2 regions of the Stenotrophomonas sp. Steno-C17 genome follow, and region 1 is predicted to be linked to the other one. Evidence: predicted binding sites of a transcription regulator. Region 1 holds the regulator's gene; the other holds the start of a gene.
The links. Region 1 encodes FliA, which starts transcription of late flagellar genes. Its sites were predicted from a motif close to TAAAGTTTNNCNNNCNNNGGCCGATAA; they were not measured.
Positions count from the first base shown of each region.

Region 2: a site for FliA is predicted at 1,629-1,655, ahead of AC06FA_RS17240 (GGDEF domain-containing protein). Genes of this name have one in related genera too.

Region 1 is NZ_JBWJPD010000007.1:36,333-39,734, forward strand. It holds gene flhF (flagellar biosynthesis protein FlhF) at 1-1,048, shown strand, start outside; gene AC06FA_RS08170 (MinD/ParA family ATP-binding protein) at 1,035-1,922, shown strand; gene AC06FA_RS08175 (RNA polymerase sigma factor FliA) at 1,919-2,662, shown strand; gene cheY (chemotaxis response regulator CheY) at 2,682-3,074, shown strand; gene AC06FA_RS08185 (protein phosphatase CheZ) at 3,074-3,402, shown strand, end outside.
Region 2 is NZ_JBWJPD010000022.1:16,108-19,509, reverse strand. It holds gene AC06FA_RS17240 (GGDEF domain-containing protein) at 53-1,591, opposite strand; gene AC06FA_RS17235 (NAD-dependent epimerase/dehydratase family protein) at 1,698-2,333, shown strand; gene AC06FA_RS17230 (helix-turn-helix transcriptional regulator) at 2,333-3,046, shown strand; gene AC06FA_RS17225 (VOC family protein) at 3,214-3,402, shown strand, end outside.

The DNA of each region.
Region 1 (3,402 bases):
GGCGCCGACCGCCGCGGTGATCAGCGCTGAGCTGCCGCTGGCCGCACCGCCGCTGGCCCCGGCCGTGCTGGAAGCCGCGCCGCAGCCCGAACCCGCGCCGCAGCTGATGCCGGCGCCGGTGGTGACCGTGGTGGCCCAGGATGACGCCGAGATCCGCCAGCTGCGCCAGGAAGTGGCCGGCATGCGCCAGGTGATCGAGCGCGAGATGAACCGCTTCACCGACGAGCGCCTGCGTGGCAACGCCGTGCGCGGTGCGGCGCTGGACCTGATGGACGAGTACGGCTTCGATGCCGGCCTGGCCCGCGATGTGGCCATGCAGATTCCGGCCGAGACCGAGGCCCACCGCGGCCGCGGCCTGATGCTGGGGCTGATTTCGCGCAAACTGCCGATCGCCCCGGTCGATCCGCTGGAAGAAGGCGGCGTGATCGCGCTGGTCGGCCCCACCGGCGCCGGCAAGACCACCACCATCGCCAAGCTGGCCTCGCGCTTCGCCGAAACCCATGCCGCCCGCGATGTCGCCCTGGTCACCACCGACACCCTGCGCGTGGGCGCCCGTGAACAGCTGTACGGCTACGGCCGCCAGCTGGGCATCGCGGTGCACGAGGCCAACAGCGGCACCGACCTGGACCAGCTGCTGGAACGCCTGAAGGACTACAAGCTGGTGCTGATCGACACCGCCGGCCTGGGCCCGCGCGACCGTGCGCTGGCCGCCCAGCTGCAGTGGCTGCGCGCCGCCCGCCAGGTCCGCACCCTGCTGGTGCTGCCGGCCAACACCAGCTTCGGCGACATGGACGAGGTGGTCCGCCGCTTCGGCGCGGCCAACCTGCAGGGCCTGGTGCTGAGCAAGCTGGACGAGACCGGCCGCTTCGGCAACGCCCTGTCGGTGGCCGTGGACCACCAGCTGCCGATCACCTGGGTGACCGACGGCCAGGACGTGCCGGACGACCTGCACCGTGCATCTGCAGCCAATCTTGTACTTCGCCTTGAAGATTTGCGCCGAGCGGCCGATATGCCCTGCAACCCGGAGTTCAACCATGCCGTCGCGTGAGTACGCCAAGCTGACCACCACCTTCCCGCTGACGGCCACCCGCAGCGAGCCGCTGGGCCCTGTGCGCACCATTGCGGTGACCGGCGGCAAGGGCGGCGTGGGCAAGACCAACGTGTCGGCCAACCTGGCCGTGGCGCTGGCCGGCATGGGCAAGCGCACGCTGCTGCTGGACGCCGACCTGGGCCTGGCCAACATCGACGTGATCCTGGGCCTGAACCCGACCTTCACCCTGGCCGACCTGGTGGCCGGCCGCTGCTCGCTGGACGATGTGATCATCGAAGGCCCCAACGGCGTGCTGGTGGTCCCGGCCGCGTCGGGCCGCCGGCACATGGCCGAACTGGCCCCGGCCGAGCACGTGGGCCTGGTCAACGTGTTTTCCGAGCTGGAACGCGAGCTGGACATCATGGTGGTGGACACCGCCGCCGGCATCAACGACGGCGTGCTGACCTTCTGCCAGGCCGCGCAGGACACCGTGGTGGTGGTCTGCGACGAGCCGGCTTCGATCACCGACGCCTACGCACTGATCAAGGTGCTGTCGCGCGAACGTGGCGTGGACCGCATCCAGGTGGTGGCCAACATGGTGCGCGACCCCAACGAAGGCCGCGTGCTGTATGAAAAGCTGACCCGCGTCTGTGAAAAGTTCCTGGCCGATGTCTCGCTGAACTACCTGGGCTGCGTGCCGCAGGATGACTGGCTGCGCCTGTCGGTGCAGCGCCAGCAGCCGGTGGTGAAGGCCTACCCGTCCAGCCCGGCCGCGCTGGCGATCACCGAGATCGCCCGCCGCACCGCCCGCTGGCAGGCCCCGACCGAGCCGCGCGGTGGCGTTGAATTCTTCCTGGAACGCATCCTGAAGCAGCGCGGGGTGACCGCATGAAAGGCGCAGCCCAGTACAAAGAGGTGCAGCGCGCCTCGGCCACCGATGTCATCGTGCAGCACTCGGACCTGGTGCGGCGCATCGCCCACCACCTGGCCGCGCGCCTGCCGGCCAGCGTGGAAGTGGATGACCTCATCCAGGCCGGCATGATGGGCCTGATCGAAGCCTCGCGCAGCTACGACGCCGACCAGGGCGCTTCGTTTGAAACCTACGCCTCGATCCGCATCCGCGGCTCGATGATCGACGAGATCCGCCGTGGTGACTGGGTACCGCGCTCGGTGCACCGCCGTGCACGCGATGCCGCCGCCACCATCCGCCGCCTGGAACAGAGCAGCGGCCGCGCCGCCAGCGCTACCGAAGTGGCCGCGGCCATGGAAATGCCGCTGCCCGACTACCTGCGCCTGATGGAAGACGCCTCGCGCGGCCAGGTGCTGAGCCTGGAATCGCGCATCGAGGACCAGGGCGAGCTGGACACCATCGCCCAGGGCGGCCCGACCCCGCAGCAGGTGCTGGAACGCGGCGAATTCGGCCGCGAACTGGGCAAGGCCATCGGCCACCTGCCCGAACGCGAACAACTGGTGCTTTCGCTCTACTACGAGCAGGAACTGAACCTGAAAGAGATCGGCGCGGTGCTCGGCGTGAGCGAATCGCGGGTCTGCCAGATCCATGGCCAGGCAGTGCTGCGCCTGCGTGGCCGACTGAAAGTCTTCGAGGCGGCCGACGCCGGCCTCGAGAATTGAACAACAAAGGAACTCTGCTTTGAACAAGAACATGCGCATCCTGATCGTTGACGACTTTTCGACCATGCGTCGCATCGTCAAGAACCTGCTGGGCGATCTGGGCTTCACCAATACCGCCGAAGCCGAGGACGGGCATGCTGCGTTGTCACTGCTGCAGAGCCAGCCCTTCGATTTCGTGGTGACCGACTGGAACATGCCGGTCATGACCGGCATCGAACTGCTCAAGGCCATCCGTGCCGATGCCAAGCTGAAGACCCTGCCGGTGCTGATGGTCACTGCCGAGGCCAAGCGCGAGCAGATCATCGAGGCGGCGCAGAACGGGGTGAACGGTTACATCATCAAGCCGTTCACCGCACAGACGCTGGAAGAGAAGCTGGGCAAGATCTTCGAACGCCTGGCGGCCAGCGCCTGATGGATACCACGGTGGACAAGAGCGCCCTGGCCCTGCGCCTGCAGGAAGCACTGGATGCACTGGAAGCGGGCGACGAGAGCGCCTGGCGCCAGCGCATCGACAGCCTGGTGGCCGCACGCACCCAGCCGATGATGAGCGGCCTTTCGCGGCTGGCCCGTGAACTGGGCCAGGCCCTGGGCGAGCTGCCCACCGTGCCCGACGAGGCCGGCGAGCTGGACGACGCCTGCGCGCGCCTGGACCACGTGGTGGCCATGACCGAACAGGCTACCCACCGCACCCTGGACCTGGCCGAAGAATGCCGCGCCCTGACCGAACAGCTGCGCGCCGA
Region 2 (3,402 bases), on a different contig from region 1:
CGGCGCTACCACCACCCGTACGGTAGCGCCGGGCCATGCCCGGCGGCTCGCATCATCCCGCCTGTACGCGGTTCTTGCCGTGGCGCTTGGCCTCGTACAGCGCATCATCGGCGCGCCGCAGCAGGCTCTGCGCATCGTCCCCCGGCTGCCACTGCGCCAGACCGGCGCTGAAGTGCACCGGCACGCGCTGGTCGCGCACGCTCAGCACGCGGTGCGCCAGTGAACGCTGCAGGCGCTGCACGGTCGCCATGCTGTCGGCCGCCTGCGCATCGGGCAGCACCAGCACGAACTCATCGCCGCCCAGGCGCGCCACGCCATCGGTGGCCCGCAGCAGCAGCCGGCACACCGAAACCAGGTGCTGCAGCAGCGCATCGCCACCTGCATGGCCGTGGGCTTCGTTGGTCTGGTGGAAATCGTCCAGATCGATCACCGCCAGTCCCAACGCCGTGTGGTTGCGCGCGGCACGGGCCAGTTCGCGCTGCAGCAGTTCGTCCAGGCCGCGGCGGTTCAGGGCCTGGGTCAGTGGATCGATGCGGGCCAGGTCTCCGGCCTCGCGCAGTTCCTGTTCCAGTTCGGTGATGCGCTGCTCGGCGCGTTCCACTTCCGCCCGGGCGCTGGCCAGATGGTCGCGCGCCTGCGCGGCCTGCTGCTGCACCTTGCCGGTGTCATGCATCACGTCCTGCAGCAGCTGGTTCAGGTCGGCAATGCTGCGCGCTTCGCGCAACTGCAGTGCGTAGCTGCCGATGCGGTCGTGGTATTCGCCGGTGCTGGTGGCCATGCCATCCATGCGTTCGATGAACTCGCCCATCAGCCCGCGCATGGCGGCCTTGGATTCATCGATACCCTGGCGCAGCAGCCCCTGCTTGTAGATCACCTCGCGCAGCTCGGCGCGCGTGCGCTCCACCGCTTCAGTATCCAGCGGGCCGGTCAGCAGCTGCTGCACGGCGGTGATCTGGCCCTGCAGCCAGCTGCGGTCGTCCAGCAGCTCGCTCACGTTTTCCAGCAGCAGCGCGAACAGTTCCAGCAGCAGGGCCTGCTGTTCCTGCCAGCTCTCCGCGCGTACGCCCACCTGGTGGCCGAGTTCGCGCACACCCTGTTCGATGGGTTCCAGCGCCACGCCGGGCTGCCACTGGCGCAGGCGCGCCGCCAGGTCCTGGGCCTGCTCGCGCAGGTCGGGGTCATGCTGCAGCAGGGCCACCACGGCGCCGCCCAGCAGCAGCCGCAGCTGTTCGGACAGGCGCAGGCTTTCGGGCTGGCCATCAGGCGAGTGCTGTTCGATGGTGCGGATGTACTTGTCGATCAGCTGGCGCATGGCCCGGCCATAGCGCGGCCAATCGGCGCTGGCCTGGGCCGACTGCAGGCGATCGCCCATGTCGCCCAGCTCGCCGGGCAGGGTGGCCATGCCGTTGGCGAAGGCGGCCAGCAGCGGCTCGGGCGCGTCGGCGCCAGCGAACAGCTGCTGCAGGGCCACGCCGCCGCCGCCCTGCAGCACCACCCGGTCGGCCCGGCCATCGTCCACCACCGCGCGGACGCGCGCCGGCGGCCCAAGGGCGGTGCCGGGGGCAGGGCGGTGGTCTGGCTGGTCCGTCATGGAGCGAATCCCGGGGGTGGCAGGGGCTGGTTCCAGCATATCGGCGCGGCCGCGCACGGCTTGAACGGATAGCATGGGGGCACAGAATGCAGCAGTGGGGGTGGGTATGCGTGTGATGTTGCTGGGGGCGACCGGGCTGGTAGGGGGGCTGGCGCTGCCGATGCTGCTGGACGACCCGCGCTGCCGCGCCGTGGTGGCCCCCACGCGGCGGCCACTGGACCCGCGTGATGCCAAGCTGCACGCGCCCGTGCTGTCCTTCGACGCGTTGCCCGAAGCCCCGGACTGGGCGCAGGTGGACGCGGTCATCTGCGCTCTGGGCAGCACCATGGCCCAGGCCGGTAGCCGCGAGGCGTTCTACCGGATCGACCACGATTACCCGCTGGCTTTCGCCAACGTGGCGCGCACCCAGGGCGCACGCGCCTTCGTGCTGAATTCCGCGGCCGGCGCAAACCCGCGTTCGGCGGTGTTCTACAGCCGGGTGAAAGGCGAGCTGGAGCGCGACCTGCGCGCGCTGGACTTCGCTTCGCTCACCCTGGTGCGTCCTGGCTTGATTGGCGGCCATCGCCAGCAGGTGCGCCGTGGCGAAGCGTTCGCGCTGAAGGTGCTGGGCGCGTTGGATCCGGTTCTGCCCCGGGCCTGGCGGATCAACCCGGCCGAGTGCATTGCCCGGGCGCTGGTGGACGCCGCGCTGGCCCCGGCGCCGGGCGAGCATGTGGTGCCATCGCGGGATCTGGTGGGCTGATGTCACGTGCGCTGCGCTTGACCCAACTGCTGCAACGGCTGCGCCGATATCGGCGGCCGGTGTCGGGGCGGGTACTGGCCGACGCACTGGGCATCAGCGTGCGCACGCTCTATCGCGATATCGAAACCCTGCGTGCGCAGGGCGCCGACCTGCGCGGCGAGGCGGGTGTCGGCTACCAGTTGGTACCCGGCGATGTCCTGCCGCCCCTGACCCTGCCTCCCGCCGAGATCGATGCGCTGGTGCTCGGGCTGCGCTGGGTGGCTGCACGCACCGAACCGGCATTGGCCGAGGCCGCACGGGATGCCCTGGCACGCATCGCCCACGTGTTGCCGGCCGCACGCCGTGAAGCGCTGCGTGATAACGGACTGCGCGTGGGCCCATCGCGGATGGACGCTGCAGTGCCACCGGCGCGGCTGCAAGCGGTGCGCGAGGCCGTGGGGGCGCAGCAGCGACTGCAGTTCAGCTATCAGGATGCGCGCGGCCAACGCACTCAGCGCATCGTGTGGCCTTTCGCACTGGGATACTTCGATGAAGTGGTGGTGCTGGCGGCATGGTGCGAGGGGCGCGAGGACTTCCGCCACTTTCGCCTGGACCGCATCTGCCAGCCATGCGCATCTGGAGCAGGCTATCCGGTGCCACGCGCCACCCTGCTGCGGCGCTGGCAGAAGGCGCAGGGCATCGCGCCGGACTGGCTGGATCTTTCGTCATCGTAGAGTCGAGCTTGCTCGACTGTTCCTGATCTTTGCGCAGAGCAGTCGAGCAAGCTCGCCTCTACAAGGCAGCGGCACGGTACATAGCCGTCCAGCAAGCTCGGCGCTGCTGACAGGAACTGTCAGCAGGGTTGGACCACGATGAACGCTCCCAACAACGGAGCTTCTCCATGTTCAAGCCCAGTACTCTGCTGCAGTATGTGCGCGATGTCGCCACCAGCGTCAGCTTCTACCGTGGCGTTCTCGGCACGGCGCCTGTCGAGCATTCGCCTGGCTTCGCGCTGTTCCTGCTCGGTGACGGTGCTGCGCTGGGCCTGTGGCAGCGGGACGATGTGCAGCCGCAGGTGTCCGCGCAGGCC